2 regions of the Streptomyces sp. QH1-20 genome follow, and region 1 is predicted to be linked to the other one. Evidence: predicted binding sites of a transcription regulator. Region 1 holds the regulator's gene; the other holds the start of a gene.
The links. Region 1 encodes HrcA, which represses chaperone genes, less so after heat shock. Its sites were predicted from a motif close to TTNGCACTCNGNNNNNCNGAGTGCNAA; they were not measured.
Positions count from the first base shown of each region.

Region 2: a site for HrcA is predicted at 4,056-4,082, ahead of groL (chaperonin GroEL). Genes of this name have one in related genera too.

Region 1 covers NZ_CP166299.1:2,754,234-2,760,691, reverse strand. The annotation lists gene hemW (radical SAM family heme chaperone HemW) at 1-571, shown strand, start outside; gene AB8O64_RS12435 (DUF3097 domain-containing protein) at 629-1,450, opposite strand; gene AB8O64_RS12430 (MBL fold metallo-hydrolase) at 1,551-2,288, opposite strand; gene hrcA (heat-inducible transcriptional repressor HrcA) at 2,463-3,479, shown strand; gene dnaJ (molecular chaperone DnaJ) at 3,480-4,616, shown strand; gene AB8O64_RS12415 (nitronate monooxygenase) at 4,872-5,978, shown strand; gene AB8O64_RS12410 (16S rRNA (uracil(1498)-N(3))-methyltransferase) at 5,975-6,458, shown strand, end outside.
Region 2 covers NZ_CP166299.1:4,688,588-4,695,045, reverse strand. The annotation lists gene AB8O64_RS21400 (hypothetical protein) at 1-252, opposite strand, end outside; gene AB8O64_RS21395 (MurR/RpiR family transcriptional regulator) at 307-1,245, shown strand; gene murQ (N-acetylmuramic acid 6-phosphate etherase) at 1,277-2,212, shown strand; gene groL (chaperonin GroEL) at 2,309-3,931, opposite strand; gene AB8O64_RS21380 (cold-shock protein) at 4,281-4,487, opposite strand; gene AB8O64_RS21375 (MoaD/ThiS family protein) at 4,926-5,201, opposite strand; gene thrC (threonine synthase) at 5,280-6,458, opposite strand, start outside.

The DNA.
Region 1 (6,458 bases):
CCACGTCTCGGCCTACGCCCTGATCGTCGAGGAGGGCACCCAGCTCGCCCGGCGCATCCGCCGCGGCGAGGTCCCGATGACCGACGACGACGTCCACGCCGACCGCTATCTCATCGCCGAGGAGATGCTCACCGCCGCCGGCTTCGGCTGGTACGAGGTCTCGAACTGGGCCACCACCGAGGCCGGCCGCTGCCGCCACAACGAGCTGTACTGGCGCGGCGCCGACTGGTGGGGCGCGGGCCCCGGGGCGCACTCGCACGTGGGGGGCGTGCGGTGGTGGAACGTCAAGCACCCCGGCGCGTACGCGCAGGCGCTGGCCGAGGGACGCTCGCCGGGCGCGGGCCGCGAGATCCTGCCGGAGGAGGACCAGCGGGTCGAGCGGATCCTTCTGGAGCTGCGGCTGCTGGAGGGGTGTCCGCTGTCACTGCTGAAGCCGGCCGGAGCGGCGGCGGCCGCGCGCGCCTTGGCGGACGGCCTGCTCCAGGCGGGTCCGTACGAGGAGGGGCGCGCGGTGCTGACGCTACGGGGGCGGCTGCTGGCGGACGCGGTGGTGCGGGATCTGGTGGACTGAGGTCCCGGGGCTCCGCCCCGGACCCCGGTCCTCAATCGCCGGACGGGCTGAGAGTTCTCAGGGCGCCGTCACGAAGTCGATCAGTTCTTCCACCCGGCCCAGAAGGGCCGGCTCCAGGTCCTTGTACGAACGCACCGACCCCAGGATCCGCTGCCAAGCGGCCCCCGTGTTCTCCGGCCAGCCCAGGGCCCGGCAGACGCCCGTCTTCCAGTCCTCGCCGCGCGGCACGCGCGGCCACGCCGCGATGCCCACCGAGGACGGCTTCACCGCCTCCCACACATCGATGTACGGGTGGCCGACGACCAGCACGTCCGCGCCCGTGACCTGCGCCGCGATCCGCGACTCCTTGGAGCCCGGCACGAGGTGGTCGACCAGGACGCCCAGGCGCGCGTCCGGGGCGGGGGCGAAGGAGCGGACGATGGCGGGGAGGTCGTCGATGCCCTCCAGGTACTCCACGACCACGCCCTCGATGCGCAGGTCGTCGCCCCACACCCGCTCCACGAGCTCCGCGTCGTGCCGCCCCTCGACGTAGATGCGCCCGGCCCGGGCCACCCGCGCCCGCGCCCCGGGCACGGCCACCGAGCCCGAGGCGGTCCGCCGGGGTGCGCGGGGACTCAGGGGGCCCGGGCGTACGAGCGTGACGACCCGGCCCTCCAGGAGGAAGCCGCGCGGCTCCATCGGGAAGACCCGGTGCTTGCCGAAGCGGTCCTCCAGGGTGACCGTCGGGCCCTGCGCCGTCTTCTCACAGCGGACCACGGCCCCGCAGAAGCCCGTGGTGACCTCCTCGACCACGAGGTCGGGTTCGGCCGGGACCTCGGGAGCGGGGGTGGTCTTCTTCCATGGAGGGGTCAGATCGGGGCCGTACTGTCTGCTGCGCATGGAGCCGTTCCGGTCGGGGGTTCCGGGGTCCGGGGTGCCCGGAAGCGCGCGACCTCTGCCGCGCACCAGCCCGACCATAGGAAAAAGCGCGCTACCGGCGTTACGACACGCCGAAACGCAGCGCGAGCGCGTCCCGCTGCGCACGGACAAACCCGGCATCCACCACCGCGCCGTGCCCCGGCACGTAGATCGCGTCCTCGCCGCCGAGCGCCAGCAGCGCGTCCAGCGCCGCGGGCCACTGCTCGGGCAGCGCGTCCGTGCCCGCCTGCGGTTCACCGGACTCCTCGACCAGATCCCCGCAGAAGACGACCTCGGGAGCGCCACCGGAGTCCGTGACCAGCACCGCCAGGTCGTGCGCCGTGTGCCCGGGCCCCACGTCGGCGAGCAGCGCCCGACGGCCGCCGCCCAGGTCCAGGGTCAGCTCGCCGGAGACGAGATGGTGCGGGCGGACGAGCAGATCGGCCGCCTCCTCGGCGGCATCGGCGTCCACCCCCTGCCGCACCGCGCTCGTGCGCACCTCTTCCCCGTCGCGCAGCGCCGTGTCGATGCCCATCGCCCCGTACACCTGCACACCCGAGAAGGCGGCGGTGCCCAGCACATGATCGAAGTGCGCGTGCGTGAGAGCGATATGCGTCACGCGGCGGCCGAAGAGTTCCTCGACCTCCCGACGGATCTCCGCGCCCTCCCGCAGGGACGAGCCGGTGTCCACGAGCAGGACCCCGTCAGGCCCGGCGACGGCCCCGATCGTGCAGTCCCAGACCGGCATCCTGCGGCGCGCGATCCCCGGCGCGAGCAGCTCCCAGCGCTCCCGCGCGCCCCGTTGCCCATGATTTTCCATACCGAGACGCTAGCCGGAGCACGGTACGGTTTGCCCGCCAGGGAGGCGCGCGGCGGGACGGCCCTTGCCCTGGCCGTAGTACCCGGCCGTACACTGGCGGGAGGGATTTGGCACTCGTGACCTTCGAGTGCCAGGGACGACCCCGTGAGACGGCTGGACAGGGAGGTGCGCGCGGTGCTGAGCGAACGAAGGCTCGAGGTGTTGCGCGCCATCGTCCAGGACTACGTGGGCACCGAGGAGCCCGTCGGCTCCAAGGCCCTCACCGAGCGGCACCGGCTGGGCGTGTCCCCGGCCACCGTGCGCAACGACATGGCCGCGCTGGAGGACGAGGGCTTCATCGCCCAGCCCCACACGAGCGCGGGCCGCATCCCGACCGACAAGGGCTACCGCCTTTTCGTCGACAAGCTGGCCGGCGTCAAGCCGCTGTCCTCGCCCGAGCGGCGCGCGATCCAGAACTTCCTGGACGGCGCCGTCGACCTGGACGATGTCGTGGCGCGCACGGTCCGGCTGCTGGCGCAGCTGACCCGTCAGGTCGCCGTGGTGCAGTACCCGTCGCTGACCCGCTCGACAGTGCGGCATGTGGAATTGCTCTCACTCGCCCCGGCCCGTGTGATGCTCGTGCTGATCACGGACACCGGCCGCGTCGAGCAGCGCATGGTCGACTGCCCGGCGCCGATCGGCGAGACCTCGCTCGCGGACCTGCGGGCACGGCTCAACAGCCGGGTCGTGGGGCGGCGGTTCGCGGATGTGCCGCAGCTGGTGCAGGACCTTCCCGAGTCCTTCGAGCAGGACGACCGAGGAACCGTTTCTACGGTGCTCGCGACCCTGCTGGAGACCCTGGTCGAGGAGACCGAGGAACGGCTGATGATCGGCGGCACCGCCAATCTCACCCGTTTCGGGCATGACTTCCCACTGACGATCCGGCCCGTGCTGGAGGCGTTGGAGGAGCAGGTCGTGCTGCTCAAGCTCCTGGGTGAGGCCAAGGACTCGGGCATGACCGTTCGTATCGGTCATGAGAACGCTCACGAGGGACTGACCTCCACATCGGTCGTGGCCGTCGGATACGGTTCGGGCGACGAGGCAGTCGCCAAACTCGGCGTGGTCGGACCGACCCGCATGGACTACCCCGGAACGATGGGAGCGGTACGCGCAGTGGCACGTTACGTCGGACAGATCCTGGCGGAGTCGTAAGTGGCCACGGACTACTACGCGGTCCTGGGCGTACGGCGTGATGCCTCGCAGGACGAGATCAAGAAGGCCTTCCGTCGACTCGCCCGCGAGTTGCACCCGGATGTGAACCCGGACCCGAAGACCCAGGAGCGGTTCAAGGAGATCAACGCCGCTTACGAGGTGCTCTCCGACCCGCAGAAGAAGCAGGTCTACGACCTCGGTGGCGACCCGCTGTCCTCCTCGGGCGGCGGCGGTGGCGCGGGTGGCTTCGGCGCGGGCTTCGGCAACTTCTCCGACATCATGGACGCCTTCTTCGGGCAGGCCTCGCAGCGCGGCCCCCGGTCGCGCACGCGGCGCGGCCAGGACGCCATGATCCGGCTCGAAGTGACCCTCGACGAGGCGGCCTTCGGGACGACCAAGGAGATCCAGGTCGACACGGCCGTCGTCTGCACCACGTGCAGCGGCGAGGGCGCGGCCCCCGGCACGTCCGCCCAGACCTGTGACATGTGCCGCGGTCGCGGCGAGGTCTCGCAGGTCACGCGGTCCTTCCTCGGCCAGGTCATGACCTCCCGGCCGTGCCCGCAGTGCCAGGGCTTCGGCACCGTGGTGCCGACCCCGTGCCCGGAGTGCGCCGGCGACGGCCGCGTCCGGTCGCGGCGGACCCTCACCGTGAAGATCCCCGCCGGTGTCGACAACGGCACCCGCATCCAGCTCGCGGGCGAGGGCGAGGTCGGCCCCGGCGGCGGCCCGGCCGGTGATCTGTACGTGGAGATCCACGAGATCCCGCACACCACGTTCCAGCGGCGCGGCGACGATCTGCACTGCACGGTCACCATCCCGATGACGGCCGCGGCCCTCGGCACGAAGGTGCCGCTGGAGACGCTGGACGGCATCGAGGAGATCGACATCCGGCCCGGTACCCAGTCCGGCCAGTCGATCCCGCTGCACCAGCGCGGTGTCACGCACCTGCGCGGCGGCGGTCGCGGCGACCTCGTCGTGCACGTCGAGGTGACCACCCCCTCCAAGCTCGACCCGCAGCAGGAGGACCTGCTGCGACAGCTCGCGAAGCTGCGCGGCGAGGAGCGGCCCATGGGCGAGTTCAAGCCGGGGCAGCAGGGGCTGTTCTCGCGGTTGAAGGACGCGTTCAACGGGCGCTGACAAACGCTGCTCAGTCGTTTGAACGTCGGGCCGGGGCATTCGCCCCGGCCCGACGCGCGTTTCCGGGGCCCGGCGTCAACGCCCGTTCCCCGTAGCCCAGTACGCGGTGTGGACGGCCGCGGCCGATGGGCGCCCACCCGTACGGGTGGAGTCGGGCGGTGCGGCCCCCGGCACGGGCTCCGGCACGGGCTCCGGCACGGGCTCCGCGGCCAGGTTCGATTCGGCGCCGTGCGCGGGGCGTGACACGATGTGGTCATGGCTTTTGAATCCAGGGGGGCCTCGGCGCTGACGGGCCTGTTCCGGTATCCGATCGTGCAGGCCCCCATGGCGGGCGGCACCTCGTGTCCGTCGCTCGTCGCGGCCGTGTCCGGGGCCGGTGGCCTCGGATTCCTCGCCGCCGGGTACAAGACGCCGACGGCGATGCGCGACGAGATCGCGGCGACGCGCGCCCTGACCGACCGCCCCTTCGGTGTGAACCTCTTCATGCCGCAGCCGCCCGTGGCCGACCCGGCCGCCGTGGACGCGTACGGGCAGCGCCTCGCGGGCGAGGCCGCCCGGTACGGGGCGCCGCTCGGCGATCCGGACCTGAGCCGCGACGACGCGTACGAGGCGAAGCTCGCGATCCTCCTGGAGGATCCCGTCGCGGTCGTCTCCTTCCACTTCGGCTGCCCGGCCCCCGAGGTCCTCGCGGCACTCGCCGAGGCCGGCACGCTGACCGTGGTGTCGGCCACCTCCGCCGCCGAGGCGCTGGCCGCGCAGCGGGCGGGCGCCGACGCGGTCTGCGTCCAGGGCGTCGAGGCCGGCGGTCACCAGGGCACCCACCACGACGACGCGGACGCGGACGGGACGGGCGTCGGACTGCTCACCCTCCTCGCGGAGGTCCGCGACGCGGTGACCGTCCCGCTGATCGCGGCGGGCGGCCTGATGCGCGGCGATCAGATCGCGGCGGTCCTCGCGGCGGGCGCGTCGGCGGCGCAGCTCGGCACGGCGTTCCTGGTCTGCCCGGAGTCGGGCGCCCATGACCTGCACAAGCGGGCCATGACCGATCCGCTGTTCACCCGCACCGAACTGACCCGGGCCTTCTCCGGCCGCCCCGCGCGCGGTCTGGTGAACCGTTTCATCCGCGAGCACGGCCCGTCCGCCCCGGCCGCGTACCCGCAGGTGCACCATCTGACGTCCGGTCTGCGCAAGGCCGCCGCGCAGGCGGGCGACCCGCAGGCCATGGCCCTGTGGGCGGGCCAGGGTCACCGCCTGGCGCGGGAGCTTCCGGCGGGGCGGCTGGTGGAGGTCCTGGCCGCCGAACTGGACGCGGCACGGGTGGCGTTGACGCGAGGCAGTGAACTGCGAGGGAGCGAGACATGACAGCACCGGTCTTCCTGGTCGAGGAGGACGCCCTGACGGGCGTTTTCCCCGGTACGGTCTTCCCCCTCGACGGCCCGGAGGGGCGGCACGCGGTCTCTGTCCGCCGGCTGCGGGTGGGCGAGGAGATCGTCCTGACGGACGGCGCGGGCACGGGCGCGTTCGGCACCGTGGCCGCCGTCGAGGGCAAGGACCGCCTCGATGTGGCGGTCACCTCGGTCCGCGCCGAGCCCCTGCCCCAGCCTCACATCACGGTCGTCCAGGCCTTGCCCAAGGGCGACCGGGGCGAGTTGGCGGTCGAGACCATGACCGAGACGGGCGTCGACGGGATTGCCCCGTGGTCGGCGTCCCGGTGCGTCACGCAGTGGAAGGGCGAGCGCGGGCTGAAGGCGCTCGGCAAGTGGCGCGCGACGGCCCGCGAGGCCGGAAAGCAGTCGCGCCGCCTCAGATTCCCGCCGGTGTCCGACCTTCTGACGACGAAGC
Region 2 (6,458 bases), 1.9 Mb from region 1:
CTCACCCGTGCACAGCGGGCACAGCGGCCAGCGGCCGTGCCGCTCCAGCAGCGCGTCCTGGACGTCCTGGGCGACGAGTCCGGGCAGGTAGGCGGCGCCCTGCGGCCACTGCTCGACCCACCACCGCCGGTGGGTGACCGCGTCCTCGACCAGCGAGACGACCTCCGCCTCCGCCACGTCCCCCGCCGCCAGATCGGCGAGGACGAGCGCGCGTGCGATGTGCAGTGCCTGTTCGAGCTCCATACGGTCCATTGTCGGGGACCGCGAGGGTTGACGGTTCACCGGACCGAAAATACCTTTCAAAAGGTGAGCAGCAAACTGAAGGAAACTTTCGACGCCGCGTCATCGCCCGTCACCCCGGTTCCTCCCGCTCCCGCGGCCCTCGCAGCCAAGGTCCGCACCCTCGCCCCCTCCATGACCCGTTCGATGCAGCGCGTCGCCGAGGCCGTGGCGGGCGACCCGGCCGGTTCCGCCGCGCTCACCGTCACCGGACTCGCGGAGCGCACGGGCACGAGCGAGGCCACCGTCGTGCGCACCGCCCGCATCCTCGGCTACCCCGGATACCGCGATCTGCGGATCGCGCTGGCCACCCTGGCCGCGCAGCAGGCGGCGGGCGCCGCCCCCGCCGTCACCGCCGACATCGCCGTGGACGACCCGCTGCCGAGCGTCGTCGCCAAGCTCGCCCAGGAGGAGGCGCAGTGCCTGGCGGACACGGCCGCCGCCCTCGACACCGCTCAATTGGAGGCCGCCGTCGCCGCGCTGGCCGCGGCCCGGCGCATCGATGTGTACGGCATCGGCGCCTCCCACCTCGTCGGCCAGGACCTCGTCCAGAAGCTGCTGCGCATCGGCCTGATCGCCCACGCCCCCGGCGACCCGCACCTGGCCGTCACCAACGCCGTCCAGCTGCGCGCCGGCGATGTGGCGATCGCCATCAGTCATTCGGGGCGGACCACCGATGTCATCGAGCCGCTGCGGGTCGCCTTCGAGCACGGCGCGACGACGCTCGCGATCACCGGCCGCCCCGACGGCGAGCTCGTCCAGTACGCCGACCACGTCCTGACCACCTCCTCCGCCCGGGAGAGCGAGCTGCGCCCGGCGGCCATGTCCAGCCGCACCAGCCAACTGCTCGTCGTGGACTGCCTCTTCATCGGCGTCGCGCAGCGCACGTACGACAGGGCCGCCCCCGCGCTGTCCGCCTCCTACGAGGCGCTCGCCCACCGGCACGCCCCGCGGAGCCGGCGCTGACCGCCCCTCGCCCGGAAGGAGCCGCCCGCCCATGACCTCCTACGCCGCCTACGCCGCACTCCGCGCCCAGCTCGCGACCCTGACCACCGAGGCCTTCCGCCCCGAACTCGCGGACATAGACCGGCTGCCCACCCTGGACCTCGCCCGGCTCATGAACGACGAGGACGCCACCGTCCCCGCCGCCGTCGCCACCCGGCTCCCGGAGATCGCCGCCGCCATCGACGCGGCCGCCGCCCGGATGGCGGGCGGGGGACGCCTGGTCTACGCCGGCGCGGGCACGGCCGGCCGGCTCGGGGTGCTCGACGCCAGCGAGTGCCCGCCGACGTTCAACACCGACCCCGCCGAGGTCGTCGGGCTGATCGCGGGCGGCCCGTCCGCCCTGGTCCGGGCCGTCGAAGGGGCCGAGGACAGCGCGGAGCTGGCCGCCGCGGACCTCGCCGCGCTCGGCATCGGGCCCGCCGACACGGTCGTCGGCGTCTCCGCCTCCGGCCGCACGCCGTACGCGATCGGGGCCGTCGAGTACGCGCGGCGGGCCGGGGCGCTCACCGTCGGCCTGGCCTGCAACGCGGATTCGGCGCTCGGCGCCGCCGCCGAGCACGCCGTCGAGATCGTCGTCGGGCCGGAGCTGCTCACCGGCTCGACCCGGCTGAAGGCCGGCACCGCCCAGAAGCTGGTGCTCAATATGTTCTCGACCATCACGATGATCCGGCTCGGCAAGACGTACGGGAATCTGATGGTCGACGTCCGCGCCTCGAACGAGAAGCTGCGGGCCCGTTCCCGGCACATCGTCGCGCTCGCCACGGGGGCGTCCGACGAGGAGATCGAGGCGGCGCTCGGCGCGACCGACGGCGAGGTGAAGAACGCGATCCTCGTCCTCCTCGGCCGCGTCGACGGCCCCACGGCCGCACACCTGCTGGCGGAGTCCAAGGGCCACTTGCGCGCCGCGCTCGACACGACGCGGGGCTGACAGCGCCTGTTGTCGGAAAACGCCCGAGGGCGGCACCCCCGCGACGGGAGTGCCGCCCTCGGCACGTACTGCTGGAACAGCTGATCCTCGAAAGGGTCAGAAGTCCATGTCACCGCCCGGCATGCCGCCCGGAGCGGCCGCGGCGGCCTTCTCCGGCTTGTCGGCGATGACGGCCTCGGTGGTGAGGAACAGCGCGGCGATGGACGCGGCGTTCTGCAGGGCGGAACGCGTGACCTTCGCCGGGTCGATGATGCCCTCGGCGATCATGTCCACGTACTCACCGGTCGCGGCGTTCAGACCGTGGCCGACGGGCAGGTTGCGGACCTTCTCGACGATGACGCCACCCTCGAGACCACCGTTGACGGCGATCTGCTTGAGCGGGGCCTCCAGGGCCAGCTTCACGGCGTTGGCGCCGGTCGCCTCGTCGCCCTCGAGCTCGAGCTTCTCGAAGACCGCGGAGGCCTGGAGCAGGGCCACGCCACCACCGGCGACGATGCCCTCCTCGACGGCCGCCTTCGCGTTGCGAACGGCGTCCTCGATGCGGTGCTTGCGCTCCTTGAGCTCGACCTCGGTCGCGGCACCGGCCTTGATGACGGCCACGCCGCCGGCCAGCTTCGCGAGGCGCTCCTGGAGCTTCTCGCGGTCGTAGTCCGAGTCGCTGTTGTCGATCTCGGCGCGGATCTGGTTGACGCGGCCCTGGACCTGGTCGCTGTCACCGGCACCGTCGACGATGGTCGTCTCGTCCTTGGTGATGACGACCTTGCGGGCGCGGCCGAGCAGGTCGAGACCGGCGTTCTCCAGCTTGAGGCCGACCTCCTCGGAGATGACGGTGCCACCGGTGAGGATGGCGATGTCGCCGAGCATGGCCTTGCGGCGGTCACCGAAGCCCGGGGCCTTGACGGCGACGGACTTGAAGGTGCCACGGATCTTGTTGACGACCAGGGTCGACAGGGCCTCGCCCTCGACGTCCTCGGCGATGATCAGCAGCGGCTTGCCGGACTGCATGACCTTCTCGAGGAGCGGCAGCAGGTCCTTGACCGAGCCGATCTTCGAGTTGACGATCAGGATGTACGGGTCGTCGAGCGACGCCTCCATACGCTCCATGTCGGTGGCGAAGTACGCCGAGATGTAGCCCTTGTCGAAGCGCATGCCCTCGGTGAGCTCGAGCTCGAGCCCGAAGGTCTGCGACTCCTCGACGGTGATGACGCCTTCCTTGCCGACCTTGTCCATCGCCTCGGCGATGAGCTCGCCGATCTGGGTGTCAGCGGCGGAGATGGAGGCGGTGGAGGCGATCTGCTCCTTGGTCTCCACGTCCTTGGCCTGCTCGAGCAGCGCGGCGGAGACGGCCTCGACGGCCTTCTCGATGCCACGCTTCAGCGCCATCGGGTTGGCACCGGCGGCCACGTTGCGCAGACCCTCACGGACCAGCGCCTGGGCGAGGACGGTCGCGGTCGTCGTGCCGTCACCGGCGACGTCGTCCGTCTTCTTCGCGACCTCCTTGACCAGCTCGGCGCCGATCTTCTCGTACGGGTCCTCGAGCTCGATCTCCTTGGCGATGGAAACACCATCGTTGGTGATCGTGGGGGCGCCCCACTTCTTCTCGAGGACGACGTTACGGCCCTTGGGGCCGAGGGTGACCTTGACGGCGTCGGCGAGCTGGTTCATCCCGCGCTCGAGACCGCGCCGTGCCTCCTCGTCGAACGCGATGATCTTGGCCATGTGAAGTGGTCCTCCCAGGACGGGGTGGATTGCTCCGGACCGCGCTGGCGCCCGCGACGGACGGCCTGCACACCTGGCGGTTCCTTGCCCCGCCTGGCCTGCGGACCTCACCGACGGTCCAAATCTGTCACTCTCACTCGGAGAGTGCTAAGCCCAATGATTAGCACTCGACCCCTCCGAGTGCAAGCGCCTAGGGCCAAGAGCTACCCGCATGAGGGGGCTCCACACACGGGGCCCGGCCACGCTCCCGAGGCAGGCGTGTCCGGGGAGCACGAAGGGCCCGTACCTCCCCCTGGAGGTACGGGCCCTTCGGCGAGCCGATTGAGCCTAGGTGGTCGATGCGCCGAGATCAGCCGACCGCCAGCTTGACCATGTCCGCCTGCGGACCCTTCTGACCCTGCGAGATCTCGAACTCGACTCGCTGCCCCTCCTCGAGGGTGCGGTAGCCGTCCATCTGAATCGCGCTGTAGTGGACGAAAACATCCGCACCACCGTCGACCGCGATGAAGCCGTACCCCTTCTCCGCGTTGAACCACTTGACGGTGCCCTGAGCCATGCCTAACTCCCCTATTACTGGCCCTTGCGCAGGACCGCACTTCGCGGACCCGGGTCAGACCTCACCCCCCGGCAGTCCCCTGATCTTCGACATGGGGAACCCCGGAAGATGTGCGCCGGAACGCGTCGACCGCGGCTGAATGTATCTGCACGGATGCCGTCTGCAACAGGTCACTCGGACGAGAATTCCGGGCGCGGCCGATTGGCGATAAGCGGTGGATTCCGAGGATTCCCGGGCAAGTCGGGCCGGACATAACGCAACCAACCCGACAATTCGTGCACACGCTCGGCACACAACTTGACGGGTTCTCATATGCGTACGGCACTGACGCAGGAGGGGGAACGCCCCAACTGTATCGCGCTTCAACAGACGGAATCGCCCCGTCCGTTTTTCGGCCGGGGCGATTCACGGGACTTCCGCAGGAAACCTTCGAAAGGGTCAGCCGCCGGCGACTGCCGGAATGATCGAGACTCCGGCGCCGTCGGGGGTCGCCGCATTCAGGCCGCCTTCGAAGCGCACGTCGTCGTCATTGACGTACACATTCACGAAGCGGCGCAGCTTGCCGCTGTCGTCCAGGACGCGGGCGGCGATCCCGGGGTGGTTCTTCTCCAGGTCGGCGATCACCTCGGCGAGGGTCGCGCCCTCGGCGGAGACCTCGGCCCGACCGCCGGTGTAGGTGCGCAGGATGGTGGGGATGCGGACGTTGATGCTCATGCGAATGCGCCTTCCGGCTAGAGAGACGTGAGGGGCCGGCACCGGCCGTCGAGGTGCCGGGGGAGGTGGCGGGCAGGCTCAGCCGGCCAGGCCCGCCGCGCGGAACGCGTCGAGGCTCGGGCGGATGGTCGCGGAGGGCCCGGTGGTCGGGGCGACGGCGTCGAGCGTCTTCAGCCCGTCGCCCGTGTTGAGCACGACCGTCGTCAGGGACGGGTCCAGCACCCCCGCCTCGATCAGCTTCTTCGTGACGCCGACCGTCACCCCGCCCGCCGTCTCCGCGAAGATCCCCTCCGTACGGGCCAGCAGCTTGATCGCGTCGACGATCTGGGCGTCGGTGACGTCCTCCACCGCACCGCCCGTCCGCCGCGCGATGTCGAGCACGTACGGCCCGTCGGCCGGGTTGCCGATGGCGAGGGACTTCGCGATCGTGTCCGGCTTCACCGGCCGCACCACGTCGTGGCCGTCCTTGAAGGCGCGCGAGACCGGCGAGCAGCCCTCGGCCTGGGCGCCGAAGATCTTGTACGGCCGGTCCTCGACCAGACCGAGCGCGATCAGTTCCTTGAGCCCCTTGTCGATCTTCGTGAGCTGCGAGCCCGACGCGATGGGGACGACGATCTGGTCCGGCAGCCGCCAGCCGAGCTGCTCACAGATCTCGTACGCGAGGGTCTTGGAGCCCTCCCCGTAGTACGGGCGCAGATTGACGTTGACGAAGCCCCAGCCCTCGCCGAGCGGATCGCCGATCAGCTCGGAGCAGAAGCGGTTCACGTCGTCGTAGGTGCCCTCGATGCCGACGAGGTCGCCGCCGTAGACGGCGGCCATGACGACCTTGCCCGCCTCCAGGTCGTGCGGGATGAACACGCAGGACTTCAGGCCGGCGCGGGCGGCGGCGGCACCGACGGCGCCCGCCAGGTTGCCGGTGGAGGAGCAGGAGAGGGTGGTGAAGCCGAAGGCACGGGCGGCCTCGACGGCGATGGCGACGACGCGGTCCTTGAAGGAGTGCGTGGGGTTGCCGGAGTCGTCCTTGACGTACAGCCCGCCGCTCACGCCCAGCTCGCGGGCGAGGTTGTCGGCCTTGACCAGCTTGGTGAAGCCGGGGTTGAGGCTCGGCTTGTCCGCGACGTCGGCGGGGACGGGCAGCAGCGGGGCGTAGCGCCAGATGTTCTCCGGTCCGGCCTCGATCCGGCGGCGCAGGGCCTCGGGGTCACCGGTGGGCAGGTCGTAAGCGACTTCGAGCGGTCCGAAGCAGACGGCGCAGGC